One region of the Paracidovorax wautersii genome, then DNA from elsewhere that is predicted to be linked to it. Evidence: riboswitches for the same ligand, from Rfam matches in the RefSeq annotation. Region 1 holds a riboswitch; each other region holds the start of a gene.
The links. Region 1 has a riboswitch for cobalamin ahead of cobW (cobalamin biosynthesis protein CobW). Riboswitches for the same ligand answer to the same signal wherever they lie in the genome.
Positions count from the first base shown of each region.

Region 2: another riboswitch for cobalamin. It lies ahead of QE399_RS14960 (TonB-dependent receptor); the one in region 1 lies ahead of cobW (cobalamin biosynthesis protein CobW).
Region 3: another riboswitch for cobalamin. It lies ahead of QE399_RS12935 (TonB-dependent receptor domain-containing protein); the one in region 1 lies ahead of cobW (cobalamin biosynthesis protein CobW).

Region 1 covers NZ_JAVIZX010000001.1:2,489,043-2,498,736, reverse strand. Annotated here, with positions in the region: gene QE399_RS11285 (methyl-accepting chemotaxis protein) at 1-729, opposite strand, end outside; gene cobN (cobaltochelatase subunit CobN) at 883-4,725, opposite strand; gene cobW (cobalamin biosynthesis protein CobW) at 5,522-6,571, opposite strand; cobalamin riboswitch at 6,768-7,060, opposite strand; gene QE399_RS11270 (multidrug effflux MFS transporter) at 7,355-8,587, shown strand; gene QE399_RS11265 (sensor domain-containing diguanylate cyclase) at 8,617-9,694, opposite strand, start outside.
Region 2 covers NZ_JAVIZX010000001.1:3,299,517-3,309,210, reverse strand. Annotated here, with positions in the region: gene QE399_RS14990 (TonB-dependent receptor) at 1-135, opposite strand, end outside; gene nikR (nickel-responsive transcriptional regulator NikR) at 438-890, opposite strand; gene QE399_RS14980 (CysB family HTH-type transcriptional regulator) at 956-1,903, opposite strand; gene QE399_RS14975 (FecCD family ABC transporter permease) at 2,080-3,090, opposite strand; gene QE399_RS14970 (ABC transporter substrate-binding protein) at 3,087-4,076, opposite strand; gene QE399_RS14965 (ABC transporter ATP-binding protein) at 4,073-4,915, opposite strand; gene QE399_RS14960 (TonB-dependent receptor) at 4,921-7,131, opposite strand; cobalamin riboswitch at 7,210-7,459, opposite strand; gene QE399_RS14955 (TOBE domain-containing protein) at 7,602-7,817, opposite strand; gene QE399_RS14950 (ATP-binding cassette domain-containing protein) at 7,900-8,715, opposite strand; gene QE399_RS14945 (aliphatic sulfonate ABC transporter substrate-binding protein) at 8,720-9,676, opposite strand.
Region 3 covers NZ_JAVIZX010000001.1:2,864,248-2,873,941, forward strand. Annotated here, with positions in the region: gene hemN (oxygen-independent coproporphyrinogen III oxidase) at 1-277, shown strand, start outside; gene QE399_RS12910 (sulfite exporter TauE/SafE family protein) at 286-1,035, shown strand; gene QE399_RS12915 (cyclic di-GMP phosphodiesterase) at 1,212-2,516, shown strand; gene QE399_RS12920 (putative bifunctional diguanylate cyclase/phosphodiesterase) at 2,564-4,969, shown strand; RNA gene ssrS (6S RNA) at 5,021-5,200, opposite strand; gene QE399_RS12925 (cell division protein ZapA) at 5,251-5,592, opposite strand; gene QE399_RS12930 (DUF904 domain-containing protein) at 5,589-5,819, opposite strand; cobalamin riboswitch at 6,019-6,254, shown strand; gene QE399_RS12935 (TonB-dependent receptor domain-containing protein) at 6,322-8,220, shown strand; gene QE399_RS12940 (cobyrinic acid a,c-diamide synthase CobB) at 8,220-9,626, shown strand; gene QE399_RS12945 (bifunctional adenosylcobinamide kinase/adenosylcobinamide-phosphate guanylyltransferase) at 9,623-9,694, shown strand, end outside.

The DNA.
Region 1 (9,694 bases):
CAGTTGCACAGGCACCGCCAGGTTGCCCTGGGCCACTTCCTGCGCGATGGCAGCGGCGTAGGTGGGCTCGCCGCCCAGCTGGCGCATGATGGTGCGCACCAGCCACAGGCCGAACAGGCTGCCGATCACCATGGCGAGCACGATGAGGGTGGACAGCGTCCAGAAGGTGCGCTCGACGGCGGCCGCGGCCTGTTCCGTGTCCAGGCGCGCCAGTTCTTCTTGCCGCTTGGCGGACTCCAGCAGGATGTTGCGCACGGCGACATGCAGCGCGGCCGGGTCTTTGTGAAGCTCTTCCATCGCAGCCGGGTCGGCGCGGTCGGCCATCTCCTGGATCTTGCCCACGGCGGTTTTGTAGCGGGCCCAGGTATCGGCCAGCTTGGCGCCCTGCTCACGCAGCGCGGCGTCCTTGGAGTCGTCGCGCAGCAGCTTCACGGCGTCCAGCACCGACTGCTCGGACTGCTCGTTGAACTTCAGCTCCGACGCGCGCTGCGCAGGGTTGGCGAAGTAGATGTAGGCGTACAGGCGCCGGAAATGCGTGGCGCCCTGCCGCGCAGCGTCCACCACCACGCGCAGCGGCACCACCGTGTCGGTGTACATCGCGCGCTGCTTCTGGCTCACGCTCCACAGCTGCTGCATGCCGATTGCCCCCACGCCCAGCAGCGTGACAACGAAGAAAGCCACCAGCCCGATCAGCTTGGTTCTCAGAGAAATGGAAGAGGATTGCGTCATGGTGTACGAAGAGCCGTCAAAAAATGGCAGGGGTCCGAATGCCGGGATGTTTCCGGGCCCGCGAGTACATCACAAATCTGTAACCACGCGTTGCATGGCGCAAGCCCCACCCGCTCCGCGGCAAAGGATCGCTCGGCCCCTCGCGCCGCCGCGCTACGCGCCTTCCTGCCGCTGTTCGTGGTCCAGCAGCAGGTCTTCCAGCGCCTGGCGGTAGCCGCCCGGTGCCTGCCACAGGCCACGCTGCATGGCTTCGATCAGGCGCTCCAGCATGTCCTGCAGCGCGGTGGGGTTGTGGCGCTCGACAAAGGCGCGTGTCTCGGCATCCAGCACGTAGGCGTCGGCCACCAGCGCGTAGTGGTGGTCGCTCACCTGCTGCGTGGTGGCGCTGAAGCCGAAGAGGTAGTCCACCGTGGCGGCCATCTCGAACGCGCCCTTGTAGCCGTGGCGCTTGGCGCCATCGATCCACTTGGGGTTGGTGACGCGGGCCCGCACCACGCGGCCGATCTCTTCCTTGAGCGAGCGCACGCGCGGCGCCTGCGGGTTGGCATGGTCGCCGTGGTACAGCGCGGGCTGGCGCCCCGCCAGGTGGCGCACGGCTGTGGCCATGCCGCCCTGGAACTGGTAGTAGTCGTTGGAGTCGAGCAGGTCGTGCTCGCGGCTGTCCTGGTTCTGCGCCACCACGTCCAGGCCGGCCAGGCGGCGGGCGAGCGCCGGGCCAGCGGGTTCGCCGTCGGCGTCCTGCCCGTAAGCGTGCGCGCTCCAGTCCATGTACGCGCGGGCCAGGTCGGCATCGCCCTCCCAGGTGCCGCTGCGCATGAGCGGGTTCAGGCCCGAGCCGTAGTGCCCCGGCGGCGCGCCGAAGATGCGAAAGCCCGCCTGCCGGCGCGCGGCCCTGGGCGCCACGCCCTGCTGCTCCAGCAGCTCCGTCTCCTGCAGGATGCGCGCACGGATGGGATTCTCCTGCGCGTCCTCGGCCTCCAGCGCGGCGACGGCCTGCACGGCGGCGTCGAACATCTGCACGGTGGTCGGGAAGGCGTCGCGGAAGAAGCCCGAGATGCGCAGCGTGACGTCGATGCGCGGGCGCCCCAGCCCCACGCGCGGAACGACCTCGAAATCGACCACGCGCTGGCTGCCCGCGGCCCACTTGGGGCGCACGCCGATCAGCGCGAAGGCCTGGGCGATGTCGTCGCCGCCGGTGCGCATGGTGGCCGTGCCCCAGACCGACAGGCCCAGCGTGCGCGGGTAGTCGCCGTGCTCCTGCAGGTAGCGCTCGACGAGGCGCCGCGCGGATTGCTGGCCCAGCTCCCACGCCGTGCGCGTGGGAATGGCGCGCGTATCCAGCGTGTAGAAGTTGCGCCCCGTGGGGAGCACATCCGGCCGGCCGCGCGAGGGCGAACCGCTCGGGCCCGGCGGCACGAAGCAGCCGCGCAGGCCGCGCAGCAGCTGCGTGAGTTCCTGGCCGCCGCAGGCGTCCAGCGCGGGCGCCAGCGTGTGCCGCACGCGGCCCAGCACGGCCTGCGTCTGCGGCCAGCCGGCGGCATCCTCTGCGGATTCCAGCACCCGCAGGGCGAGCAGCTCCAGCCGCTCGCGCGTGTCGCCGTGGTGGCGCCAGGGGTCGGCACTCACGGCCTGCAGCGCTGCGGGGCGCGGGCCGTCCCAGGGCCGGGCAGCATCGTCGATCTGCAGCGGATCGAAGCCGGTGCCCCGCAGCAGATCGGCCGCCAGGGCTTGCAGCAGACCCGCCTGCGCCCCCTGGCCGTCGCCGGCGGGGTAGCGGGCCAGCGCCAGCAAGGTGTCGCGCCGCTGGCGGCCCGTGGGCGACGCGCCGAAGATGTGCAGCCCGTCGCGGATCTGCGTCTCCTTCAGCTCGCACAGATAGGCGTCGATGCGTGCCAGGATGGCATCGTCGTCCGGCGGCGGCACTGCATCCGCCGCGCAGCCGCCCTTGCCTGCAGTCGGACCGCACAGGTCCAGTTCCTCCAGCAGATGCTGCTGGCGCACGGCGTCCAGGATCTGGCGGCGCAGCAGCCCGGCCCGGCGCGCGTCGACCAGCAAGGCGTCGTAGTACTCGTCCACCAGCCGCTCCAGGTCCTGCATGGGGCCGTGGTTCTCGGCGCGCGTCAGCGGCGGCATCAGGTGGTCGATGATCACGGCCTGGCTGCGGCGCTTGGCCTGCGCGCCCTCGCCCGGGTCGTTGACGATGAACGGGTACAGGTGCGGCAGCGGGCCCAGGATGGCGTCGGGCCAGCACACCTGCGACAGCGCCAGGCTCTTGCCCGGCAGCCATTCGAGGTTGCCGTGCTTGCCCACGTGCACGACGGCGTCGATGGCGAACACATCGCGCAGCCAGAAGTAGAACGCCAGGTAGCTGTGCGGCGGCACCAGTTCGGCGTCGTGGTAGCTGGCGTAGTCCTGCGCCCCGGCCGTGGCCAGCGCCCGTGCGGGCTGGATGCCGACGAACACCTGGCCCAGCCGCAGCCCGGCGATCATGAAGCGCCCCTGGCGCACGGCCGGGTCGTCCTCCGGCGCCCCCCAGCGGGCGGCGATGGCGTCGGCCATGCCGGCCGGCAGCTGCGCCAGCCGTGCGCGGTAGTCCGCCAACGCGTAGCTCTGCCAGGCCGGACGCAGCAGCCACTGGCGCGGATCGTTGGCGATGCCCTGCTGCAGCGTCTGCATGAGGGCGTCGCCATCGGCCGGCAGCGCGGCGTCGGGCCCCAGCGCGTAGCCCTCCGCGCGCAGGCGCTGCAGGATGCCGACCACCGAGGCCGGCGTGTCCAGCCCCACGCCGCTGCCGATGCGCCCTTCGCTGCCCGGGTAGTTGGCCAGGACCAGCGCCAGGCGCTTTTCGGCGGCCGGCAGGCTGCGCAGCCGGCACCAGCGGCGTGCCAGCTCGGCCACGAAGGCGACGCGGTCCGGCTCGGGTTGGTAGGCCACCACGTCCGCCTGCGTCACCGCGCTGCGGTGCGACAGGCCCTTGAAGCTGATGGCCCGCGTGACGATGCGGCCGTCCATCTCGGGCAGCACGATCTGCATGGCGATGTCGCGCGGGCGCAGGCCCAGGCTGTCGGCCCACCAGTCCTCGCGGTTGCCGCCGCTGGCGATCACCTGCAGCACCGGCGCATCGCCGGCCAGGGCGGCACCTTCGTGCTTCAGCGCGGCGAAGGACGTGGTGTTGAGCACCAGCTGTACGGCATGGTCGGCGCACAGTGCCTGGAAGGTGGCCAGGCACAACGGGTCCTTGAGCGAATCGAGCGCCACGGGCAGTGGGTTGAGGCCCTGGGCGCGCAGCGTCACCGCCAGCGCGTCGAATGCGGCGGTGTTGGCCGCCATGAGGTGCGAGCGGTAGAACACCAGCGCCACCACCGGAGCGCCCGGCGCCCAGGCCGCGCGCAGGTCGTCGATGCCCGGCACCGCATGGGTGGGTGCGAAGGCGGCCGGCACATGCACGGCGGCCTGCGGCAGGCTGCGCGGCGGCTGCGGTGCGCCGCCATGGCCGAGCCCATGGAAGGCCACGGCCCGCACGAACTGCAGCGCATTGGCCGCCCCGCCCGCGCGCAGGTACTGCCACAGCAGGTGGCAGACCGAGGGCGCGAGCGTGCTGCGCTCCACCAGGGACAGGTCCTCCTGCAGATCGCCCGAGAACATGGCCAGCCGCTGGCCGTTCTTGCGCGCCAGTGCACCGATCTGCTGAAAGCCGTAGGGCCAGACGGATTCGGAGCCGAGGTGGTCCACGATCACCACGCGGGCGTGCTGCAGTACCTCGTCGATGTAGAGGTCGAGCGAGGCGGGCTGGCGCAGGTACTGCAGGTTGACCAGGCGCACGGAGGGAAAGCCGGCCTCCTCCGTGCGCGCCAGCTCCTCGCACGCGCCGGAGAGCAGGGCGAGGGTGGTGTCGGCGGAGCTGAGGATGACGATATCGCCCGGCGTCTGGTCGAGCCGGGTGACGATGGAGTCGTCTTCTACGAAGCCGCCGGGGCGGGTGGAGAGGAGGTGCATTCGGAGTGTTTTTGGGGTCTAGCGCTTATGGGACAAGCGCATACAGCTATCATTTTTGATTTTCTGGGAAGTTTGCTTTCCGGGGCCGGGGTATGCGCCCGGCGGCGCACTCACTTTCTTTCGCTTCGCCGAAAGAAAGTAAGCAAAGAAAGGGCGACCCTGCTGTCTGCGTCCCCGCTCGCCTGCGGCGAACAGGGCAACCTGCGGTGCTCGGTCACGGGGCGGCGCCGTGGAACTCGCTGCGCGCTGGCGCGCTCCGCTCGGACAGCCACGGCGAGTCAGATCACGAAGCGGGTGTGTCCTGCGGCACACCCGCCCGCCCCGCGCCCTGTGCTCCTCGGCGCATACAGAAGGGCGTTGGGAGTCCACACGGGCCAACACTGCGCTCGGCCTCCCACTGCCGGGCCGAGCGCAGCGATGGCCCGTGTGGGGCGTTCGGGTTCCCTTCTGCCCGTGCCGAGAAGCGGAGCGCAGGCAGGGCGCATGCGCGTCGGAGCGCGCATGCCTCGTGAACTGACTCGCCGTGGCTGTCCGAACGGAGCTGCTCTGCAGCGCAGTGAGTTCCACGGCGGCCCTGCCTGCGCGAGCATCGCAGGCTGCCCCGTAGCGCAGCGAAGGGGACACGGGCAGCAGGGACGCCTTTCTTTTGGGTTCTTTTCTTTGGCGAAGCAAAGAAAAGAACCTCGGCCGCCGGGCCGAGACCCGGCACCGGGAAACAACCCCACAGCACCTGTCAAAAACGATAGCTGCCAGCGCACACCACATAAGCGCCAAACCCAATTTCAATTTCAAAGATTCAAGCCCCCACCCCCTCCAACCCCGCCCGCAACGCCCCCTCATCCAGCTCCTGCCCGATGAACACCAACCGCGTCCCCCGCGCCTCGCCCTCGCGCCAGGCGCGGTCGAAGTGGTGGTCGAACCGCCGGCCCACGCCCTGCAGCAGCCAGCGCATCGGCTTGCCCGGAATCTCCGCGAAACCCTTCACCCGCAGGATGGTCTGCTCGGCCACCAGTTTCTGCAGCGCCGCCAGCAGGCGGGCCTGGTCCACGGCCGGCAGGTCGATCACGTGGGCGTCGAACTCGTCGTGGTCATGGTCCTCGTCATGGTCGTGGTGGCTCACGCGCTGGTCGATGGTGGCCTCGGCCGCCTTCGACAGGCCCAGCAGCACGTCCAGCGGCAGGCGGCCCTGTTCGGACTGCACCACCTTCACCGATGCCGGAATCTCCTCGCGCACCAGCGCCTGCACCTGAGCCAGCGCGGCGGCATCGACCAGGTCGGTCTTGTTGAGCACCACCAGGTCGGCGGCCGACAACTGGTCTTCGAACAGCTCGTGCAGCGGCGATTCGTGGTCCAGATTGGGATCGGCGCGGCGCAGTTCGTCCACGGCCGCGGGGTTGGCCGCGAACTGGCCGCTGGCGGCGGCGGGCGTGTCCACCACGGTGACCACGGCATCCACGGTGAAGACGTTGGCGATCTCCGGCCACTGGAAGGCCTGCACCAGCGGCTTGGGCAGGGCCAGGCCGCTGGTCTCGATGAGCACGGCGTCGATCTGGTCGCGGCGCTCGGCCAGCTGCTTCATCACGGGGAAGAACTCTTCCTGCACGGTGCAGCACATGCAGCCGTTGGCCAGCTCGTACAGAGCGCCTTCGCGTTCGTTGCCCTCGTCGTCGCAGCCGATGCCGCAGCCTTTGAGGATCTCGCCGTCGATGCCCAGCTCGCCGAACTCGTTGACGATGACCGCGATGCGCCGGCCGTCGGCGTTGTCCAGGATGTGGCGCAGCAGCGTGGTCTTGCCGCTGCCCAGGAAGCCGGTGACGATGGTGGCGGGAATCTTGGACGTTTGCATGGTGGTGTCGGCCCTTTCTTTCTTCATTCCGGTGTCGTGCCTGCCGGCGCGCGTGCGACTTGCATGCATGAATGCATAGGTGGCGCTCGCGTCGCCTGCGTGTCTGTCCGCGGCATGCATGCGTGTGTGCACAGAGGAAAGGAAAGGGCCGCGCCGCGCGCGCAGCGACCTGACCGGACCAAGGCACTCCCGCAGCGTCCGAAGCGGTACGAAGGCCGGTATCCGGGCTCACGGACCGCCGCACCGCCCGACACGATGCCGGAGGGTGCGACCGGGCCCTCGCCTTCCCACGCAGGGCGGCCTGCGCAGTGGCTGCGCCGCCCCACAAAGAAGGGCGTGCGCGGAGGGTCCTTGTGTCCGCTGACCGTTGCGGGGGCAGCGCAGGAATAGCACCCGTGGGGTAGGCCCTGCCGCCCCGGTGCGCACCTGCTTCCCGTTGAACCCCGTGGGCCTTGCGGCCGGTGGGGCACCTTCGAACCGGACGGGTGCGGGTGCCGGCCTCGTGCCGGACGCCCTGCCTCCGTCCTGCGGCGGATTATGCGGGATAGCCGCCGAGGGCCTACTCACACAAATCCGGGAGCGACGCCGCGCGGCGTCGCCCGCGCTGGCAAGGCAGGGGACTTGCGGCGCTCAGACGCCTTGCAGGCATCTCCGGCTGCGGGCCGCGCGATTCCCGGATCGGTGTTGCCATGTCCTGGCCGCCCGCCCCTGTGCACAGGCTTGCCGGATAATGCAGCGGCCCCTTCCAAGCCTCCAAGCCGGCCCGCACGGCCCCGTCCCCTGATGAATCCTGACGCCCACAACCTCTGGCGCGCACCGCGCTGGGCCCTCGCTGTCCTGCTGGCCGTACTGGGCATGGTCGGGCCGTTCTCGATCGACACCTACCTGCCGGCCTTCTCGGGCATTGCCGCCGCGCTGGGCGCGACGCCGGTGGAGATGCAGCAGACGCTGTCGGCCTACCTGTTCGGCTTCGCCTTCATGACGCTGTTCCACGGGGCGCTGTCGGACAGCTTCGGCCGGCGCCCGGTGGTGCTGTGGGGCATCGCGGTATTCACGCTCGCCTCGGCCGGCTGCGCGCTGTCCAACAGCATCGGGCAGCTGGTGTTCTTCCGGGCGCTGCAGGGGCTGTCGGCGGGCGCGGGCATCGTGGTGTCGCGCGCGGTCATCCGCGACATGTTCCCGCCGGCCCAGGCCCAGCAGGTCATGAGCCAGGTGACGATCTACTTCGGCGTGGCGCCGGCCATCGCGCCCATCGTGGGCGGCTGGCTGTTCGTGCACCTGGGCTGGCACAGCGTGTTCTGGTTCCTGACCGGCGTGGGCGTGCTGCTGTTCGTGGCCAACTTCCGCCTGCTACCCGAAACGCTGCACGCCGAGCACCGCCAGCCCTTCCAGGCCCGCCACCTGCTGCAGGGCTACTGGCAGCTGGGATCGAGCCCGCGCTTCCTGCTGCTGGCGCTGGCCAGCGGCGTGCCCTTCAACGGCATGTTCCTCTACGTGCTGGCGGCGCCCGCCTTCCTGGGCGAACACCTGGGACTGTCGCCCTCGAATTTCTTCTGGCTCTTCATCCTGACGATTTCCGGGATCATAGGCGGTGCCTGGCTCAGCGGCCGGCTGGCGGGCCGCATCGCCCCCAAGCGGCAGATCCGGCACGGCTTTCTCATCATGTTCACCATGTCGGTCCTGAACCTGGCAGCCAACCTGCTGTTCACGCCGCACGTGTCGTGGGCGCTGTTTCCGATCGCCATCTTCTCCTTCGGCTGGGCGCTGATGGTGCCGGTGGTGACGCTGCTGGTGCTGGACCTGTACCCCGAGCGCCGCGGCATGGCTTCGTCGCTGCAGGCCTTCGTCGGCTCCACGGCCAACGGCCTAGTGGCCGGCGTGGTCGTTCCCCTGGTGATGCACTCCACCCGGCTGCTGGCCTGCGCCTCGCTGGCGATGATGTGCATCGGCCTGGTGGCCTGGATCTACCTGCACCACCGCTGGCCGGACATCGGCCGCACCACCACGCAAGGCTAGCGCCGCGGCCGGCAGGCACCAGGCCGAGGTCAGGCGCCCTGCTGGCGCCGGTCTATGCCGCGGGACTGGTAGTAGCGTACCTTCTCCGCGTACATGGCCTGGTCGGCCCGGACCACGGCGGCCTCGATCTGTTCGCCGGACGCCGCGCAGGCCATGCCCATGGAAAGACTCAACGGCTGGCCGGGGTAGAACTGGTTGTTGAGTTCCAGCAGAGAGAGGATGCGGTCCATCATGTTGTGGGCGCCGCGTTCGTCGGTGGCCGGCATCACCACCGTGAACTCGTCCCCGCCGATCCGGGCCGCGCATGCCGGCGCATCGACCGCCTTGGCCAGCACCTCGCCCACGCGCCGCAGCATCGCGTCGCCCGCCGCGTGGCCCGCTTCGTCGTTGATCGACTTCAGCCCGTTCATGTCGATCACCACCACCGACACGGGCCACGGCCCCTTGCGGGTGAGGCGGTTGAGCTCCTCGACATAGAACGCGCGGTTGCGCAACTGCGTGAGCACGTCGTGCTTGCCCAGGTATTCCAGGTAGGCCTCGGCCTTCTTGCGCGCCGTGATGTCCACCAGAGACAGCAGCACCATGCGCCAGTCGTGCCGGTGTTCGTCCATCACCGCAAACTGCATGTGGATGTGGACGGCCTCTCCGGACAGGCTGTAGTTGACGACCTCACGCTGCTGCACCAGCTTGCCGTCCCACAGGTCCAGCAGCTGTTCGGCGAACGAGTCATGCATCTCGCCGCGGAACACCTTGCCGATGTTGTTCAGCAGCGTCTCCTTGCTGTCCGCCCCGAACATCGACAACGTCTGCTGGTTCACGTCGATGACGCGGATCTCGTGCATGCAGCGGTCCACGAACTCCGGATGCACCTTCAGAAAGGTCTTGAAGTCGCGGATACCCTGCGAGCGCACCTCGTCCAGCAGCAGCTTGACGGCGCTGAAGTCCTCGACCCACAGCGACACCGGCGAGAACTCGAACAGCCCCCGCGCATACTGCTCGCTCTGCAGCAGCTGACTGCGCGAACGCACCTGCGCCGTGTTGTCCTCCAGGGAAATGAGCACGCGGCTCCAGTCGTGCTCGTGGCCCGGCAGGATGCGCCCGCGGATC
Region 2 (9,694 bases), 810 kb from region 1:
GCCGGGGACCTTGCGCAGCAGCTCTTCGGGCTTGCTGATGTGCTGATCCTGGATCTCCTGCTGTTCGAAGGTGCTGGTCGAATACGACGCGGCCGCGCCGCGCACCGTCTGGCCCTTCACCTCGACTGCACCCATGCTGGGCACCGGCAGCTCCACACTGGCGCCTTGCGCACCCACATGGCCCATACAAACGCACAGCGCACTGGCAAGCGCCAGGGGCCGCACAGACAGGCCGCGCCCCAGGCGGGTGCGGAGAAGACGGGCCGAGAAGGGAGATAGAAGAGAAAGAGTGAACATGCAGCGGCTTTTTTGCGTATGAAAAAAAAAGCAAACTGCATACCAAGACAGGCACCGCGGCCTACGCCCAATGGCGTATGCGGCGGCCGCCTGTGGTGCGCGCCGCCGCAATCGCGAACGTCAACCGCGGAGCGTGAGCGTCAGCCGTGGGTATGGGAATGGCCGTGCCCGGCCGGGGCGCCATGGGCCGTGGCGCTCACCATCACCACATTGAGCTGCCCGTGGTGCACGCCGCGCTCGGCCATGAGGCGGTCGGCGAAGCGGCGCACCTCGCTGGCCGGGCCCTTGAGCAGCACGGTCTCGATGCATTGATCGTAGTCCAGGTGCACGTGCGTGGTGGCCAGCGTGAGCGCGTGGTGGTCGTGCTGCAGGCGCGCCAGCCGGTCGGACAGCTCGCGCTCGTGGTGGTTGTAGACGTACGAGAGATTGGCCACGCAGGGGCCTTCGGCGTCGCGGCCCTCGCGCAGGCGGGCCAGGTGCACGCGCAGCACGTCGCGCACGGCCTCCGAGCGGTTGCCATAGCCGCGCTCGGCGATCAGGTGGTCGAACTCGTGCGCCAGATCGTCGTCCAGCGAAATGGTGAAGCGTTCCATGCGGCGCATTGTGGCCGCAGAACCGGCACCCAGCACCGGTGCAAGACGCGGAAAGCTGCGATCGCTCAGCCGCCGTCCAGCGGCGTGGACGGCGAAGCCATGGCCTTCTCGACCACCTCGCGCGTGAGCGTGGGCACGAAGCTTTCGATGAAGCGGTAGGCATAGCCGCGCAGCCAGCTGCCGCGGCGTAGCGCGAGGCGTGTGAGGTTCACCTCGAACAGGTGCCGCGCATCCAGCATGCGCAGGTGCCGGTCGCGCTCCGCATCCACGGCGATGGACGCGACGATGCCCACGCCCATGCCCAGTTCCACATAGGTCTTGATCACGTCGGCATCCATGGCCGTGAGCACCACCTCGGGCGCCAGCCCTTCGCGCGCGAAGGCTTCGTCGATGTGCGCCCGGCCGGTGTAGCCCAGCTCGTACGTGATGATGGGAAAGCGCGCCAGCTGCTCCAGCGTGACGGGCTCCGGCAGGTCGAGCAGCGGATGCTCCGGCGGCACCACGATGCTGTGCGACCAGCGGTAGCACGGCAGCGTCACCAGGCCGTCGTAGCCGGACAGCGCCTCGGTCGCCACGCCGATGTCGGCCTCGCCCTTGAGCAGCATCTCGGCCACCTGCCGGGGCGATCCCTGGTGCAGGTGCAGTGCGACCTGCGGGTACAGGCTGCGGAAGTCGCGCACCACGTGCGGCAGCGCATAGCGCGCCTGCGAGTGCGTGGCCGCCACCAGCAGCCGCCCTTGCTCCGCCGCACTGAAGTCGTGCCCCGCACGCCGCAGATTGTCGGCCTCCAGCAGCAGGCGCTCGACGATGGGCAGCAGCGTCTCGCCCGGCGGCGTAAGCCCCGTGAGGCGCTTGCCGGCGCGCACGAAGATCTCCACGCCCAGTTCCTCTTCCAGCTCGCGGATCTGCCTGCTCACGCCAGGCTGCGAGGTGTAGAGCATGGCCGCCACTTCGGTCAGGTTGAAGCCGCAGCGCACGGCCTCGCGCACGGAGCGCAGTTGCTGGAAGTTCATGGCGTCACCTGGCGGCTGGAACGGCGAACCGGGGAGCGTGGGATCAGCGGAGGCATCGGTTTCTGCATAAGTTGCAGCGATCCTAGAAGCCGCGCTTCAAAACGACAAAGAATCAATTTCCATGTCTTCCATCCAAAAAGATCTTTGGACGGCCGCGGCGGGCGAAAAGCAGCGCCTCAGTGCCGACGCAGCAGCAGCATCACGAACACGGCGCCCAGCCCCGCCGTGACGATGCCCACCGGGAGCTCCTGCGCGCCCAGCAGCGTGCGGGCCACCACATCGCTGCCTGCCAGCAGCGCCGCCCCCAGCAGGGCCGCCAGCGGCACGAAGCGCGCGTGCAGCGGCCCGGCCAGCCGGCGCGCCAGGTGCGGCACCATGAGCCCGACGAAGCCGATGACGCCGCTCAGCGCCACGCAGCAGGCGGTCGCGATGGCCGCCACCACGAACACGTGGCGCCGCAGGCGCTGCGGCGCCACGCCCAGGCTGTGGGCGGTGTCGTCGCCGGCCAGCAGCGTGTCGAGCGCCCGGTGCCGGCGGGCCACGAAGGCGGCGGCCACCAGCAGGCCGGCCAGCGGCAGCCAGAGGTTGTCCCACCGCGCCAGCCCCAGGCCACCCAGCGACCAGAACACCACGGCATGCGCCGCACGCTGGTCCCCGGCGAAGACCAGCACGTGCGTCACCGCGCCCAGCAGGAAGGAAATGGCCAGGCCGCCCAGCACCATGTGCGCCGGCCCCTGCGTGCCCACGCGGTGCACCAGCAGCAACACCGCGCCGGCGGCCAGCAGCGCCCCGGCGAAGGTGGCCGCCGGCAGCGTCCAGGGACCCAGTGCCTCGCCCGCCCAGCCCAGCACGGCCACCGCCGCGGCAGCCGCGCCGGACGACAGGCCGAAGAGAAACGGGTCCGCCAGGTCGTTGCGCGTGCTGGTCTGCAGCAGCCCGCCCACCACCGCCAGGGCCGCGCCCACCAGCAATGCCAGCAGCAGGCGCGGCAGGCGCAGCTCGCGCACGATGGCCTGGGCCATCTCACCCGGGGCAGGCAGGCCCAGCGCGCCCGCCCAGGGGCCGGCCAGCCCGGCCAGCGCGTCGCGCCAGCCCACCGAGCTGCTCCCCACGCTGAGCGAGGCCACGGCCAGCAGGCCCAGCAGCGCCACGCCGCCCAGGGCGGCCGCCACGGTACGCGCCCTCATGGCGCCGTGCCCCTGAGCGCGCGGGCGATCTTCTCGATCGCTTCGATGTTGGCAGGCCCGGGCGTCAGCTCGGCATAGCGCAGCACGATGTAGCGACGCTCGCGCACGGCCTGCGTGAGCCGCATCGCCGGATGCGCCTCCAGCACGCGGCGCAGGTGCTCGGGCCCCTGCCCGTTCTGGTAGTCCAGCAGCACGACGTACTGCGGATCGCGCTCGGCCACGGCCTCCCACGAGGCGGTGCCCCAGCCCATGGCCAGATCGCCCAGCGCGTTCACGCCGCCCGCGGCCGCGATGAGAGCATGCGGCATGGCGGCGCGGCCTGCCGTGAACGGCTTGTCCTCGCCCGAGTCGTAGACGAACACGCGCGGTGGGCGTGGCAGCGCCGGCTGCGCCGCGGCGCGCACGCGCTCCCGCCAGCCGGCCACCAGCTGCTCGGCCTGTTCGCGCCGGCCGAAGACGGCGCCTAGGCGCAGCACGTCGCCGTAGAGCAGGTCGAGCGTGGCCTCGGGCTTGTCGGCCCGGGTGTGCACGCAGCTCTCGGTCAGCACCAGTGTGGCCACGCCGTGCCGCGCCAGCGTGGCCGGGGTGACGCCGCCGCCCGGCTGCATGCCGTAATACCAGCCGGCGAAGAACAGATCGGGCTGCACCGCCAGCAGGTTTTCCAGTGTGGGGTACTTGGGCGCCAGCTCGGGCACAGGCCCCAGCGCCTTCCAGAAGTCTGCGCTGGACTTGTACCAGCCGGTGATGCCGGTGACGCCCACCAGCTTGGGCTGCAGGCCCAGCGCCATCACCATCTCGGCCATGTTGAGGTCGTGGACCACCAGGCGGCGCGGGGGCGCATCGAAGCGCAGCGGCTCGCCGCAATTGCTCACCTTGACGGGAAAGCCTGGCGTGGCCGTTGCGGCGTTGGCGGCCGCTGCGGCCGCCACCAGGCTTGCGACCAGCCAGGCCGCAGGCCGGTAGAAAGAAGGCAGACGGAACCTCATGCCGACGCCGCCCGCTCGAAGGCCCACAGCGTGCCGCCGTGCCGTGGATGGTGCGCATGCACCAACTCCATGCCGAAGACGGCCGCCACGCGCTCGGTACTCAGCGCCTGGGCCGGCGGGCCATCGGCCACCAGTTGCCCCTGGTGCAGCACCCAGGCGCGGGTGGCGAAGCCCGGCACCAGGCCCAGCTCGTGCAGGGCCGCGATGACGGTGATTCCCAGGCCGCGCACCAGCGCCAGCAGATCGGCGCGTGCCGCCAGGTCGAGGTGGTTGGTGGGCTCGTCCAGCAGCAGCAGCGCGGGCTCCTGCGCCAGGGCCCGCGCCAGGTGCACGCGCTGGCGCTCGCCGCCCGACAGGCTGCCCAGCGTGCGGGCGGCCAGCGCAGTGGCGCTGCAGGTGTGCAATGCGTGCGCCACGGCCTGCGCGTGCTGCGCCCGGCTGGCGCGCTGCTGGTGCGGCAGGCGGCCGAACGCCACATAGTCCTGCACCCGCAGGCCGGGCTCCACCGCATCGCCCTGTCCCAGCAGCGCGACATGGCGCGCGCGCTCGGCGGCGGGCCAGTCCGCCAGGTTCTGGCCCAGCACGCGCACAGCGCCCCGCGTCGGCGCCAGCCGCGCGGCCAGCAACCGCAGCAGCGTGCTCTTGCCCGCACCGTTGGGCCCCACCAGCGCCACGCATTCGCCGGGCTGAACGCTCACGTCGGTGGGCGCCAGCAGCGTGCGGCCGCCCGCCACCTCGAAGGCCGCGCCCTGCAGCTGCAGCACAGCGCCCAGCGCGGGTACCGCGCGGCCTTCCCGCAGGGCTGCAGCAGCGGTGGCAGTGGTGGTGGCCAAGGGCATGTCGGTCAGAGTGTCCAGCGCAGCGCCAGTTCGTAGCTGCGCGGCGCGCCCAGCAGGATCTGGTCGGGGTAGAACGGATCGGCCCAGGCCGCATAGGTGCGGTTGCCCAGGTTGCGGCCGCGCAGGGTGAGCTGCACATCGCGCGCCACGTCCACGGCCAGCGCGGCGTCGAAGACGGTGTAGCCGTTCAGGCGCACGGTGTTGGCATCGCTGTGGAAGCGCTCGCCCACGTGGCGCACCGAGGCCGACACCTGCATGGGCACGCCCGCCATGAAGCGGTAGCCCACCCCGGCATTGGCGACCAGGCGCGGCGCGTTGGGCGGACGGTTGCCGGACAGCGAGGTGCCGTTGCCCAGGTTGTAGCCCTCATACCTCGCGCGGTTGAGCGCCAGGTTGCCCCACAGGCTCCACTGCGCATCCGGCCGCAGGGCCACGGATGCCTCGGCCCCGCGGGATTTCAGCGCCCCCGCCTGCGCGAGCTGCTGACCGCCCTGCGCGGCGTAGACGTTGCGCCGCTCGGTGTCGTAGAAGGCCAGCGTCCATTCGCCGCGCTGCTGCCAGAAGGCCTGCTTGACGCCCACCTCGGCGTTGCGGGTGCGCGTCAGGTCCAGCGGCTGCGTGGCGCCCAACAAAAAGATGTTGTTGGCCGCCACATCGGCCGCCGTGCCGTACTGGCCGTACAGCGTGGTGCCGGGTGCGGCTTCCCAGGTCAGGCCCACACGGCCGGTGGTGGGATTCCAGGTCTTCTCGTACGGGAAGCCCGTGCGCTGCACGCCCGCCGCGTTGGCGGACGACCGCTCCAGCGCGATGCGCTCCTGGCGCAGCCCGCCGATCAGCGCCACCGTGGGCGTGAGGCGCAGGCGGTCTTCCAGCGCCAGCACGGTGTTGCGGATGCGCGTGGTCTGCAGCTGCGTGGTCAGCAGGCCGTAGCGGCCGCGCTGCGGGTCCGCCAGGCTCACGCTGTCGCCCGGGAAGTTGGCCGCGCCGGGCCGGTCCAGGTCGAGGTCGCTGTACTCGAAGGCGGCCACCAGGCGGTTGTCCAGGCCTGCCACGCGCGCGTCCCATTGCCATTCGGTCTTGTTGCCCCAGCTGGTCTGGTCCTGCGCGACGTAGAAGCGCTCGCGGTCCACCAGGCCCGTGCCGGCGTTGAAGGCGGTGATCTCGTTGTTGAGCCACGTCCGGTCGGCCGTGTAGCGCCAGAACTGGGTGCGCAGCACGACGGCATCGCTGGCCTGCCATTCGCCGCCGGCGCGCAGCCAGGTCTCGCGCGCCTCGTTGCGGTTGTCCTGCACGTTGTAGTTGGTGCGCAGGGTGCGGCCATCGATGGCGACCGGCCCCAGGGCGCTGCCGTTGAAGCCGGAGGTGTAGGTGCCTGAGACGATGCCGCCCCGCGGCTGCACGCCCGGCGCGTTGGCCGACACCAGGGGCGTGCCCCAGTAGCTGCTGCCGTCGTCGCGCTTGGCCTCGCCCGCGATGAAGAGCTTGACGCCCGGCGCCGCGCGCCAGTCCAGCCCGCCCGACACGTGCCGGTTGCGCTGCCAGGTGTCGTCCACGAAGCCGTCGCTGTTGGACGCGCTCGCGTCGATGCGGTAATCCAGATCTTGCCAGGCGGTGGTGCCGCCCGAGCCGACCGACAGGCGCCGCTCGCCGAACGAGCCCACGGCCGTGTTCACTTCGGTGCGCACCGGCCCGCGGTGCGGCGCCTTGGTGACGAAGTTGACCGCGCCGCCGGTGGCGCCCTCGCCCGACATGAGCGAGGCCGCGCCCTTGAGGAATTCCACGCGCTCCAGATTGGCCGTGTCCATCACGCGCGAGGTCATGTTGGGCGGGCCGATCTTGATGCCGTTGTACAGCGTGTTGATCTGGCTGTTGGCAAAGCCGCGCATCGAGAAGGCGCTGGGCTCGGCCGGAAAGTCCCCCGCCGTCACGCCGACGGCGGCCTGCGCAGCCTCGGTCACCGTGCGCAGGCCGCGTTCGGCCAGCACCTCGGCCGGCACCACGTCGATGGACGCGGGCGTCTCGCGCACCGTGAGGCCCAGGCGCGATGCGCTGTCGGCCGACTGGTCGAGCGGCGTGGTGGGCGCCGGCGGAGCCGCCCCGGTCACGACGACCGTGGGCAGGGTTTGCGCAGCGGCAGGAAAGGCGGCGGCCAGGGCGAACGCAAGGGGCGCGGGCCAGGCAGGCACGCGCAGCGGCGGAAAGCAGGATGGAATCATCGGATCCACTCAATCACGAAAGTCGCCCGCACCGGCCTCCCCGCCGGCGTATGGGCACACGACGCCCGCGCTGTGTGCGCTGGCGCCACCTCGTTGGCCGGTATCCGGGCTGACGGAACGCCCTCCAAAGCCTTCCCAGGCACCTTGGCAGGCGCCCAGTGGCGTGTGGATGGAGGTGGGCCGCACCAGGGCGACCCGTCCGCTGACCGTTGCGGGGGCAGCGCAGGCTGGGCCTTGCGAACGCGTGCGCGTCCGAGGGCCTTCCTGCTTCCCGTTGAACTGCGGCGGGACGAATGCCGCCGCGAGCACCAACGCTGCCATTCTATGCGCATTAACGCAACGCACTTGCGATAACTAGCGGAATAAAAAAAGGCGGCCCGCGGGCCGCCTTTGGTCGATTACTACATTTTTTATAGCTACATGCGCTTTATCCAAAAGCGCTACAGGCCTTTTTGATCTGAAACCACCGCTCAGAGCTTGGCGATCGACACCTCGGTGGACTTCACCAGCGCCACGACGTCGGAGCCGACGTCCAGGCCCAGTTCGTCCACCGACCGGGTGGTGATGACGGACGTGACGATGCCCCAGGGCGTCTCGACGTCCACTTCGGACACGACGTCGCCGCGGACGATCTCGCGCACCTTGCCCTTGAACTGGTTGCGCACGTTGATGGCTTGGATGGACATGGTTTAACTCCTTTGGAAGTCCGTGGATGGGATGGCAGAAACGGGAAGGGATGGAGCGGGTCGTTCAACAAACAAGGACGGCTCAGACCGCCCAGCGCAGTCCGTGCGCGGGCACGCCGGGCCAGCCGGCGCCGGGTGGCGGCGCGGCATCGGCCGAGGGCTTTTGCAGCACGCGGTCGAGGATGCGTTTTTCGATGGCGGCAAATGCGGCATCGCCCTGCGAGCGCGGGCGGGCCAGCGCGATGCGTTCGTCCAGTGCGATGCGGCCGTCCTCGATGAGGATCACGCGGTCGGCCAAGGCCACCGCCTCCTGCACGTCGTGGGTGACGAGCAAGGCCGTGAAGCGGTGGCGCTGCCACAGGCCTTCGATCAGGCGGTGCATCTCGATGCGGGTGAGCGCGTCGAGCGCGCCCAGGGGCTCGTCCAGCAGCAGCAGGCGCGGCTGGTGCACCAGGGCGCGCGCCAGGGCCACGCGCTGGCGCTGGCCGCCGGACAGGCGCGCCGGCCACTCGTTCTCGCGGTCGGCCAGGCCGACCTGGGCCAGCACCTCGCGGCCGCGTTCGCGCTGCGCCTTGGGCAGGCCCAGCGTCACGTTGTCGAGCACGCGGCGCCAGGGCAGCAGGCGCGCCTCCTGGAACATGATGCGCGTGTCGCCGTGCAAACCGTGGACGGCCTGGCCGTCGGTGTAGAGCGCGCCGCTGCTCGCCTCTTCCAGGCCGGCGACCAGGCGCAGCAAGGTGCTCTTGCCGCAGCCGCTGCGGCCGACGATGGCGATGAACTCGCCGTGCTCCACGGTGAGCTGCGTGTTGCGCAGCACGTCGCGCGCGCCGTAGCGCTTGTGCAGGCCGCGCGCTTCCAGGCGCACGCCGCCGGCTTCAGGGGCAGTGGTGGTACCCATGGCGTCATGCCCCCGTTTTGAACAAGGGCACATCCACGGCGTTCACCTTGCGCGGCAGCAGCTTCTCAGCCAGGAAGGCATCGGCGATCTTCTGCTGCTCGCCCAGGTTGTCCTGCAGCACCGGACGCACGGCATAGCTGCGGCGGCCATTGGCCTGCTCGATGGTGGCAGCGTCCAGGCCCCACACGGGAGCCAGGAGCGCTGCCGCGTCCTTGGGGTGCTGCTTGACCCACTTGCCGGTCTTTTCCAGCTCGGCGTAGACCACCCGCAGCACGTCGGCCCGCGCGTTGGCGAACTTGCTGCTGGCCAGGTAATAGCGCTGGTACGACGCCAGGCCCGTGCCGTCCGCCAGCACGCGGGCACCCGACTGGCGCTGCGCGGCCGAGAGGAACGGATCCCACACCACCCAGGCGTCGATGGCGCCCTTCTCGAACGCCGCGCGGCCATCGGCGGGCGTGAGGTAGGCCGATTGCACATCGGCCAGCGACAGCCCGGCCTTCTCCAGCGCAGCGATGAGCAGGTAATGCGCGCCGGCCGCCTTGGCAAACCCGACCTTCTTGCCCTTCAGATCGGACACGCTCCTGAGCGGCGAATCCGCCTTCACCAGAATGGCCTGGGCCGTGGGCGACGGCGCCTCCTGCGCCACGAAGGTGAGCTGCGCGCCGGCGGCCTGCGCGAACACCGGCACGGTGTCGGCCACGTCGGCGCTGAAGTCCAGGTTGTCGAGGTTGAGCGCCTCCAGTAGCGGCAGCCCGCTGGTGAACTCATGCCAAGTGGGTTTGACGCCCAGCGGTGCCAGCTGCTTTTCCAGCGTGCCCTGGATCTTGAGCACCGCGATCAGCGTGGACGACTTCTGGTAGCCGATGCGAACGGTGGAAGCAGCAGGCTGTGCGGCAGCGATGCCTGTCGCAGCCATGCCAATGGCGGCCAGCGCGGTACGACGATTCAAATGCAAGGTCATATCAGGTCCTGTATTCAG
Region 3 (9,694 bases), 380 kb from region 1:
CGATCTGGTCCGGCGTTCGGTGATCATGGCGCTGATGTGCCAGGGCGAGCTTTTGTTCGAACCCATGGAGCAGTCCTGGCTGATCGACTTCCGCAGCTATTTCGCCGCCGAGATGCAGCAGCTGGAAGAGATGGCGGCGCAGGGCCTGGTGACCCTCGGCAAGGACGGCATCACGGTGACTGCCATGGGATGGTTCTTCGTGCGCGGCGTTGCGATGATTTTTGACCGCCATTTGCAGGTGGACCGCAACCGCGCCCGTTTCTCACGCATCATCTGAAGACGTCCATGTGGGCCACTATCGCAGGGACGGCGTTGCTCATGGGCCTGGCAGGAGGCCCGCACTGCCTGGCCATGTGCGCGGCTCCCTGTGGCGCACTTGCGTCGGCTTCCGGCACTGACAAGGCCACTGACAAAGCGTTTGCTGTCGGTGGCGTCCGCCCGGTTGGCTGGGCCGGGCGAGTGTCGGAGAGCACGCTCCTGCGGACGGCAGCTTTCCATCTGGGCCGGCTGGTCGGCTACGCCGTCGCGGGCGGAGTGGCCGCGCTGGCGATGGAGCGGCTGGCCTGGCTCACCCAACACACGGCGGCGCTGCGGCCCGCTTGGACGCTCTTGCACGCGTCCGTGCTGGCGTGGGGCCTGCTGTTGCTGGTGCAGGCGCGTCAGCCCGCATGGGTCGATGAGGCCGGACGTGCCGTATGGCATCGGGTGCGGCCCTTGGTGTCTGCACCGGGCGGCACCTGGTTCGCGGGAGTCGCCTGGGCGCTGATGCCCTGCGGCTTGCTCTACTCGGCACTGCTGGTGGCCGCGCTGAGCGGCGGGGCGCTTCAGGGGGCGTTCACCATGGCGTTGTTCGGCTTGGGCAGTGGCGTCTGGCTCATCGCCGGGCCGTGGGCCTGGCAGAGGCTGCGCCTCCGCCTGAATGCGCTGCGGGACGGCTGGGGTACCCGGTTCGCCGGGCTCATGCTGCTGGCCATGGGCGGTTGGGCACTGTGGATGGATGTGGTGCACCGGGAGCCTGCGTTCTGGTGTCTGTGACCTCCGCAAGCCTGGGAAGGCTGCCGTGAGGGTCGGGCGACGAAAACCGCCCACCAAGGACCTGCCCGGGTCGCTGCTCCCCTACACTGTGCATCTTGTTGCGCGTTTCACAGTCTGGTAACTGGAGATAATCCACTCGAGTTTTCTGCATGCACAGCGACTGCGGTACCTCCGAAGTGACCACTCCCATCCTCATCGACATTCGCCAGGTGCGCATTGGCATGTTCATCCAGCTAGACATGGGCTGGATGAATCATCCGTTTCCCATGAGCAGCTTCAAGCTCACCACCCCGGAGCAGTTGCAGACGCTGCGCGGGCTGGGGCTCTCCGAGGTGCGCTACATCCCGTCTAAGAGCGATCCCGAAACTGTGCCGGACGAAGCCCTGCCTCCTGCCACCCGCACGGTCGTCCAGGCCGGCGTGGACGTGTCCCCGGAAGCGCGCTCCACCTCTGCGTCAGTGGGCGCAACTGGCCGCGACGGGTCCCCGCGCCTGCCGCAGGCCGACCATGTCGCCGCCATGCGGTGCGATTGGCGCTTTGCCGAGGCGACGCGTATCTACCAGCAGCTCGTCCATTCCCTGGGCGAGGACCTCGGACCGTCGCGCGCCAGCACGGAGGCGCTGGTGTCCGGATGCGTCAGCGAACTGCTGTCGAACGGAGACTGCGCCATCCGGCTGCTGTCCGAGGGCGTGGGCATGCGGCCTGCCCTGCACCCTGTGAACGTCATGGTCCTGTCGCTGCTGCTCGGGCGCGCGCTGGGCATCGAAGGGTCCGAGCTCCAGGATGTCGGCGTGGCCGCGCTGCTCCACGATTTGGGCAAGGCGTCCCTGCCTCTGCACCTGGCCGAGCCGCAATCCCCGCTCATGCCGGCGGATCGCCGGCGCTACGAGAGCCATGTGGGGGAATCGGTCGTGCTCGCCCGCAAGATGGGCTGGCCCGCTCCCGTGCTGCTGGCCATCGCGCAGCACCATGAAATGATGGATGGATCGGGCTTCCCACAGCAGTTGGCAGGCCGGGACATGGTCCGGGCCGGGCAGATCCTGGCGCTCGTCAACCATTACGACCGGATGTGCAACCCCTTGCACGGCGGCGACCCGCTCACGCCGCACGAGGCGCTGTCCGTGATCTTCGCGCAGCACAAGCCGCGGTTTGACGCCGTGGTGCTGGGCGCCTTCATCCGCATGATGGGCGTGTACCCGCCCGGGTCCGTCGTCCAATTGGTGAATGACCGCTATGCCTTGGTCATTTCGGTCAATTCCTCGCGGCCGCTGCGGCCCCGCGTCCTCGTGCACGACCCGCGGGTGCCGGTGGACCAGGCCCGCATCCTGGATCTGGAAACGGTTCCCGAACTGGGCATCCGCCGCAGCCTGCGGCCTGCGCAGCTGCCGCGCGAAGCCCTGGACTACCTCTCGCCGCGCAAGCGCATCTGTTATTTCTTCGAGCGGGCCGTCGATCCCGTACCGCGAGAGGGCGACGCGTGACCGACCTCCCTCTCAACGAAGAGGAGTGGCACGCCATCTGCGACGGCATGGACCAGGCCTTGTGGCTGGTCCATCCTGAGACGCTGCGCATCGTGTATTGCAACCGGGCCGCGGCGGACCTGGCGGACCAAGCGGCCGCGGCCATGATCGGTACGCCGGTCCAGCAGTTGGCGTCCACGCCCGAGGACCTGTTTTTCTGGAGCCAGCCGCCCGCGGATATCCTGGCGGGCATCCATTCGGAGTCGGGCCTCGTCACGGCGCAAGGCCGTCTGGTGCCGGTGGAGCGCCGCGTGGCCGCCGTACAGCGCAGGGAGGGCCCTCTGCTGGTGCTGACCATGCGCAGCCGGGTGCGCGAAGAGGGGGCCGAGCGCGAACTCGAGACCCTGCTGGCGGAACTGCGCGCAACCCTTGATTCCGCGGCCGACGGCATGCTGGTGTGCGACATGCAGGGCCGCGTGCGGGCCTTCAACCAACGCTTGGCGCTGCTCTGGGCCATGCCGGATGACCTGCTGCGGCAGCGGGACGACGATGCCGTCCACGCTTTCATGGCGTCGCAGGTGGCAGAGCCCTTGCCCTACCGGGAGCGGCTCGCGGCCATTGCCCGGGAACCTCTGCTGGAGACCACCGACGTCTTCGTGCTTCGCAACGGCACGTCGGTCGAACGCCGTTCCGTACCGCAATTGCTGCACGGGCGGCCGTCGGGGCGCGTGTATTCCTTCCGGGATGTGACCCGGCAGGCGGAGGCCCAGGCCAGCCTGAGGCTGGCTGCGCAGGTGTTCGAGTCGAGCCTGGACGCCATCTTCATCGCCGACGAATACCACACGCTCATCCGCATGAATCCCGGCTGCGAGCGGCTGGTGGAGGATTCGCCCTGCGGGCTGCTGGGCAAGCCGGCGGCTGCCCTCTTCGGCCACGCGGAAGCACGTGAGCTGATGCAGCGCGTCGTGGCCACCTGGGAACGGGAGGGCTTCTGGGAAGGCGAACTGCTGCTGCCGCGCCGCACCGGACCGGATTGCGCGGTGCATCTGTCCTGGGTGGCCGTGCGGGACGAGCGGGGACAGGTTGCGCAGAGCATCGGCTTCGTGCGCGATCTGACCGAGCAGCATGCAGCCCAGCAGCGGATCGAGGAGCTGGCCTACAGCGACCTGCTGACGGGGCTGCCCAACCGGGTGCTGCTCGCCCGCCGCGTCGATGCCGCGATCGAGGCGGCCGCCCGCGAGCGGGGAACAGGTTTCGCCATCCTCTTCCTGGACCTCGACCGCTTCAAGAACATCAACGATTCCCTGGGGCATCCGTTCGGCGACCGCGTGCTGCGCCTGGTAGCGCAGCGGCTCCAGGCCTGCCTGCGGCAGACGGACCTGCTGTGCCGGCTGGGGGGCGACGAATTCGTCATCTACCTCCACGGGGGCGACGAGAGCATTGCGGCCGCCGTGGCGCAGCGCATCCTGGACGACATGCTGCGCCCGTTCGCGCTGGATGGCATGGGGTTTTCCATCCAGTGCAGCATCGGCGTGTCGCTGTACCCGCAGGACGGCGCGACGCTGGACGATCTGGTCAAGCAGGCCGACACCGCCATGTACGGCGTGAAGGAGCGAGGCCGGGGCAGCTATGGCTTCTACCAGCCGAAGATGAACGCCAACCTGCTGTCGCGCATGCAGATGGAACATGCGATGCGGCAGGCGGTGGGGCTCGGCCAGATGGCCGTGCACTACCAGCCGCAGGTCGCCATGGCGTCCGGCCGCATCGTGGGCGCCGAGGCGCTGTTGCGCTGGACCCATCCCGAGATGGGGGCGGTGTCTCCCGCAGAGTTCATCCCGCTGGCGGAGGAGTCCGGCTACATCGTGGCGCTGGGCGCTTGGGTGATGGAGCAGGCCGTCCAGGAGGCCGCGGCGTGGTTGCGGGCCGGAACGCCGGTGGTGGTCGCGGTGAACGTGTCGGCGCTCGAATTCCGCCAGCCCGGCTTCGTGGAGCACCTCACCCAGCTGCTCAGCCGGCACGGCCTGCCCGCCAGCCTGCTCGAACTGGAACTGACCGAGACCATCCTGCTGCAGGACGGGCAGGAGACCGAGCAGCGGCTGTCGGTCCTTTCGGCGTTGGGGGTGGGGCTGGCCATCGACGACTTCGGTACCGGCTATTCCAGCCTGGCGTATCTGAAGAAGCTGACCATCCACAAGCTGAAGATCGACCAGTCCTTCGTGCGCGGGCTCCCCGAGGACGATGGGGACCGTGCCATCGTGACGGCGATCACGAGCATGGGCCGTGCCCTGCATATCGAAGTGGTCGCCGAAGGGGTGGAGACCGAGGCGCAGCGCGTGGCGCTTGCGCACATGGAGTGCCAGTATTTCCAGGGCTTCTTGTGTGCGCCGGGCCTGCCGGCGGGCGCTTTGCGCACGCTGCTGGCAGAGCGCAAGGCGTACTCGTGGGAGCCGCCGTCACCGACGCCGTCGGCGTGATGAAGAATACGCTGCCGCGCTACGGGCGCGTGGGGGCGGATTCAGGGGGAAGAGGTGTCTGCGAATGCCACCGGGCCGTCATCCTGAACCGGGGGTTCAGGTGGGCGAGGGCAGCCAGGCGTTGGGTTCATCTGACGCGAGATGATCACGCTCACCGGGCGATGTACCAGGCCCATGCTCGTTGAGCATTGGTTCAAGGAAATATAAAGCCCGGCAGCACCGCAGACGCCTCCATTGTAGGCCCGCCTGCGGCGCGCGTCGACGCGCCGGGGGAAGACCCGTCAGAGAAGGCGGCCATCGTCGCCCAGCGCCTCGTCCAGGCGCTGGAGCAACGACGCCATGCGCTGGTCGTCTTCGGGCTGCGGCGGGGCCGCACCGGTGGGTGGTGCGGGCGGCTGTGGCTGCTGCAAGGCGGGCTGCTGCTCCCGGTCGGCGATGTCGAAGGCCAGGTTGAGCGCGGCCAGCACGGCGATGCGCTCGCGGGCGCGCACCTTGCCGGCGTCGCGGATGCGCGTCATGGCCGAATCCACGCGCTCGACGGCCTGGAGCAACCGCTCCTCGTGGCCCTCCGGGCAGGCCAGCAGATAGCTCTGCTGCATGATCTGAACCTCGATCTGCTTCATTCGCCCTCCTTGGCGCCGGGCGTTTCCGGCGAGACGGGCAGACGGTCGAGCAGCGCGTTCACGCGGGCCCGGGCGGCCTGCAGCCGCGACTTAAGGGAATCGCGCTCCTGGGTGAGTGCCGTGACCTGCTGCGACAGCAGCGCATTGGTACGCTGCAACTCGGCGTGGCGCAGGAGCAGGCGTTCGACGCGCTCGGCGATCTGGTCGATGGAAGACGTTGGGGCCATACAGCGGGCGATTGTAGGGTTCGTCCGCCGAACGGTCATCCAGGCGACGCTGAGCCGGGTCCGCCGCGCGCTGCGCTTCTCTGCTGCGGGCGGTCTGCCGCGTGGCACATCTTCGCCATCGCTGCGGCTAGGGCGGTGGGTCTGCGCCTTGCAGCGGTCCCCGGCAGAGCGCGCCGCATCGCGGGGCTTGTTCAGCGTCGCCTAGAATCGCGCCGTTGGTGCTCGCTGCATGGTTCGCATGCCGCAGTTCAACGGGAAGCAGGGAGGCGCGCCCTACGGGTTTGCGCTGTGCCTGCGCTGCCCCCGCAACGGTCAGCAGACGGGTCTTCGGGCCCTCTCTTTCTTCTCAAGCCACTGGTGCCGTGAACAGGCGCTGGGAAGGCGACGAAAGGGTGTTCTGCCAGCCCGGATACCGGCCAACACCAGGGGGTCGTGGCGTCGATGGATGCCGTGGCCTGTCAGCCCATTGCCGGCGGGGAGGCCGGCGCGGGTATTTCACGCAATGACCACCATGTTCTCGACCCTCTCGAGCGTGCGCGCGGCCCCCGGTGCCCGCCCACGCGCCGTGGCCCTCGCCACTGCCTGCCTGTGTTCCCTGTCCGCCCTTGCCGCGGACCAGATCCCTTCTTCCGATGTGGCTTCGATGCCTGACACGGTGGTGACCGCCACCCGCACGGCGCAGCCGCTGTCCGACCTGGTCGCCGATGTCTCGGTGGTCGACCGCGAAGCGCTGGACCGCAGCGGCGCGGCGGCGCTGGAAGATGTGCTCGGCCGCCTGCCGGGCGTCGAACTGGTGCGCAACGGCGGACCCGGCTCCACGACCAGCGTGTACCTGCGCGGCGCCAACAATGAGTTCACCGCGGTCTATGTGGACGGCATCCGCCTCGATACCCAGAGCGGCTCGGGCGGCGCGCCGTGGGAGGCCCTGCCGCTGGATGCCATCGACCGCATCGAGGTCCTGCGTGGCCCGGCCGGCGCGGTGTACGGGTCGGACGCCATCGGGGGCGTGATCCAGGTGTTCACCCGCAAAGGGGAAGCGGGCGTGCGCCCTTACGCCAGCGTAGGCGCCGGCAGCCAGAGCACATACCGCGCCTCGGCGGGCGTCAGCGGCGGCGCGGGCGCATGGGACTATGCGCTGGGTCTGAGCCATGTGGACAGCGAGGGCTTCAACTCGCGCACCACGGCCACCGCCAACCCCGACAAGGACGGCTATCGCCGCATGGCGGGCAGCGGCCGCCTGGGTTGGCAGGTGGCGCCCGGCCAGCGGCTGGACGCTACGCTGCTGTACGCCGACACGCATAGTGGGTACGACAGCACCAGCCGCACGGCCGACGACCGCAGCCGCAACCGGCTGCAGGCGGTGGGCCTGAACTGGCAGGCACGCTGGAGCGAGCGCTACAGTACTTTGATGACGGCCAGCGAATCCCGCAGCGACTACCGCACGCGCCCCTCCGTGTACGACACGCGGACGGTGCTGCGCAATTACCTGTTCCAGAACCAGTGGGCGCTGGGCGCGGGCCAGCAACTGACGGCGTCGCTGGAGCGGCGCGAGGACCAATTGACCAACACCAGCATCGAAGGCAACGAGCGCGAGCGCCACCAGGACGCCCTGGCCCTGGGCTACGGCCTGCGCCATGGCGCTCACACCGTTCAGCTCAACGCCCGCCATGACCGCGACAGCGAGTTCGGCGGCAAGAGCACCGGCAGCGCCGGGTACGGATACGAGTTCGCGCCACAGTGGCGGGCCACCGCGTCCGTGGGCACCGCTTTCCGCGCGCCCACGCTGTACCAGCGCTTCAGCATGTACGGCGAGGGCAGCCTGCGCCCGCAGGAGGGCCGCAATGCCGAGCTGGGCCTGCGCTGGGCGCGCGGTGGCGACAGCTTCTCGGCCACGGCCTACCGCAACCGCGTGCGCAATCTCATCAACTGGACGGGCGGCACGGGTGCCTGCGCGGGTAATGACGGGCCCTTCGGCGGCTGCTACGCCAACGTGGGCCGGGCGCGCTACGAGGGCGTGACGCTGGCCGGGGCCTACCGCCTCGGCGCAGCGGTGCGCCTGCGCGGCTCGGTCGACTTCCAGAACCCGCGTGACGAGGCCACCGGCAAGCTGCTGGCACGCCGCGCCAAGCGCCACGCCGTGCTGGGCGCCGACACCGACGTGGCCGGCTGGACGCTGGGCGCCGAAGCGCAGGCCACCGGCCGCCGCTTCGACAACGCGGCCAACACCAGGCGCCTGGGCGGCTACACCGTGCTCAACCTGTCGGCCAGCCGCACGCTGGGCCGTGACCTGCGCCTGCAGGCCCGGCTAGACAACCTCGCAGACAAGGCCTATCAGCTGGCTGACACCTACGCCACGCCCGGCCGCACGTTCTACGTGGGGCTGGCGTGGGCGCCGCAGTGATGGCGCCGGGCTCCCACGCCGGCAGCGCCCGCTGCCCGGCCCTGGTGGTGGCGGCGCCAGCCTCCGGACAGGGCAAGACCACGGTCACCGCCGCGCTGGCGCGCCTGCATGCGCGCCAGGGCCGGCGGGTACAGGTGTTCAAGTGCGGGCCGGATTTCCTCGACCCCCACTGGCACGCCCTGGCCAGCGGCCGGCCGGTGCACCAGCTCGACCTGTGGATGACCGGCGAGGACGACTGCGCGCGCCGCCTGCATGCCGCAGCGCAGGCATCCGACTTGGTGCTGATCGAAGGGGTGATGGGCCTGTTCGACGGCGAGCGCAGCGTGGCCGACCTGGCCCAGCGCTTTGGCATTCCCGTGCTGGCGGTGATCGATGCCTCCGCCATGGGGGGCACACTGGCCGCCATCGTGCACGGCCTCAAGCACTACCGGCCGGGCCTGCCCTGGGCGGGCGTGCTGGCCAACCGCGTGGCCACGGAGCGCCACATCGACCTGCTGCGCAGTGGCCTGGGCGATGCGCAGGACTGGCTGGGCGCCTTGCCCCGCGTGGTGCCGCAGGCGGGTTCCGCCACAGCGGCCGGCCCGCTGCGCTCCCCCGGCGCACTGCTGCCCGAACGCCACCTGGGGCTGGTGGCCGCCCACGAGCTGCACGACAGCCTGGAGCGCCTGGACGCCGCGGCCGATGCGCTGCTGAACACGCCGCTGGGCCAGATGGACCTGGCTGCGCTGGGGCAGCGCTGGTCCGTAGACTTTGCTGCGCCCACCGAGCCGCCCGGCGCAGCGCAACCGCGGCTGCTGCAGGGGCGCCGCGTCGCCGTGGGCGGGGACGAGGCCTTCTGCTTCGTCTACCAGGCCAACCTGGACACCCTGGCCGCGCTGGGGGCCGAGGTGGTGCGCTTTTCGCCGCTGCGCGATACGGCGCTGCCCCCTTGCGACGCCGTGTGGCTGCCCGGCGGCTACCCCGAGCTGCATGCCGACACGCTGGCCGCCAACACCGGCATGCGCGATGCGCTGCACGCCCATGTGGCCGCAGGCCGGCCGCTGTGGGCCGAGTGCGGCGGCATGATGGCGCTGATGGAGTCGATCACGCTGGCCGACGGCCAGCACAAGCCCCTGTGGGGCCTGCTGCCGGGCCACGTGCGCATGCAGCGCCGCCTGGCCGCGCTGGGGCCGCAGCAACTGGACCTGGGCGGCCACGTGCTGCGCGGGCACACTTTTCACTATTCGACCTGCGACAGCGCAGCCCCGGTGCGCACCTGCACGGCGCGCCCCGGCCAGGCGCCCGAGCCCGCCGTGGGCGAGGCGCTGTACCGGCGCGGCAGCGTGCATGCCAGCTATTTCCATGCGTGGTTCGCGTCCAGCCCGCAGGCCACGGCGCTGCTGCTGGGCGGGGAGGGCGGGGCATGAGCCATGCGTTGCGCCCCATCGCCCGTAGCGAGCTGATCCTGGGCGGGCAAAAGAGCGGCAAGTCGCGC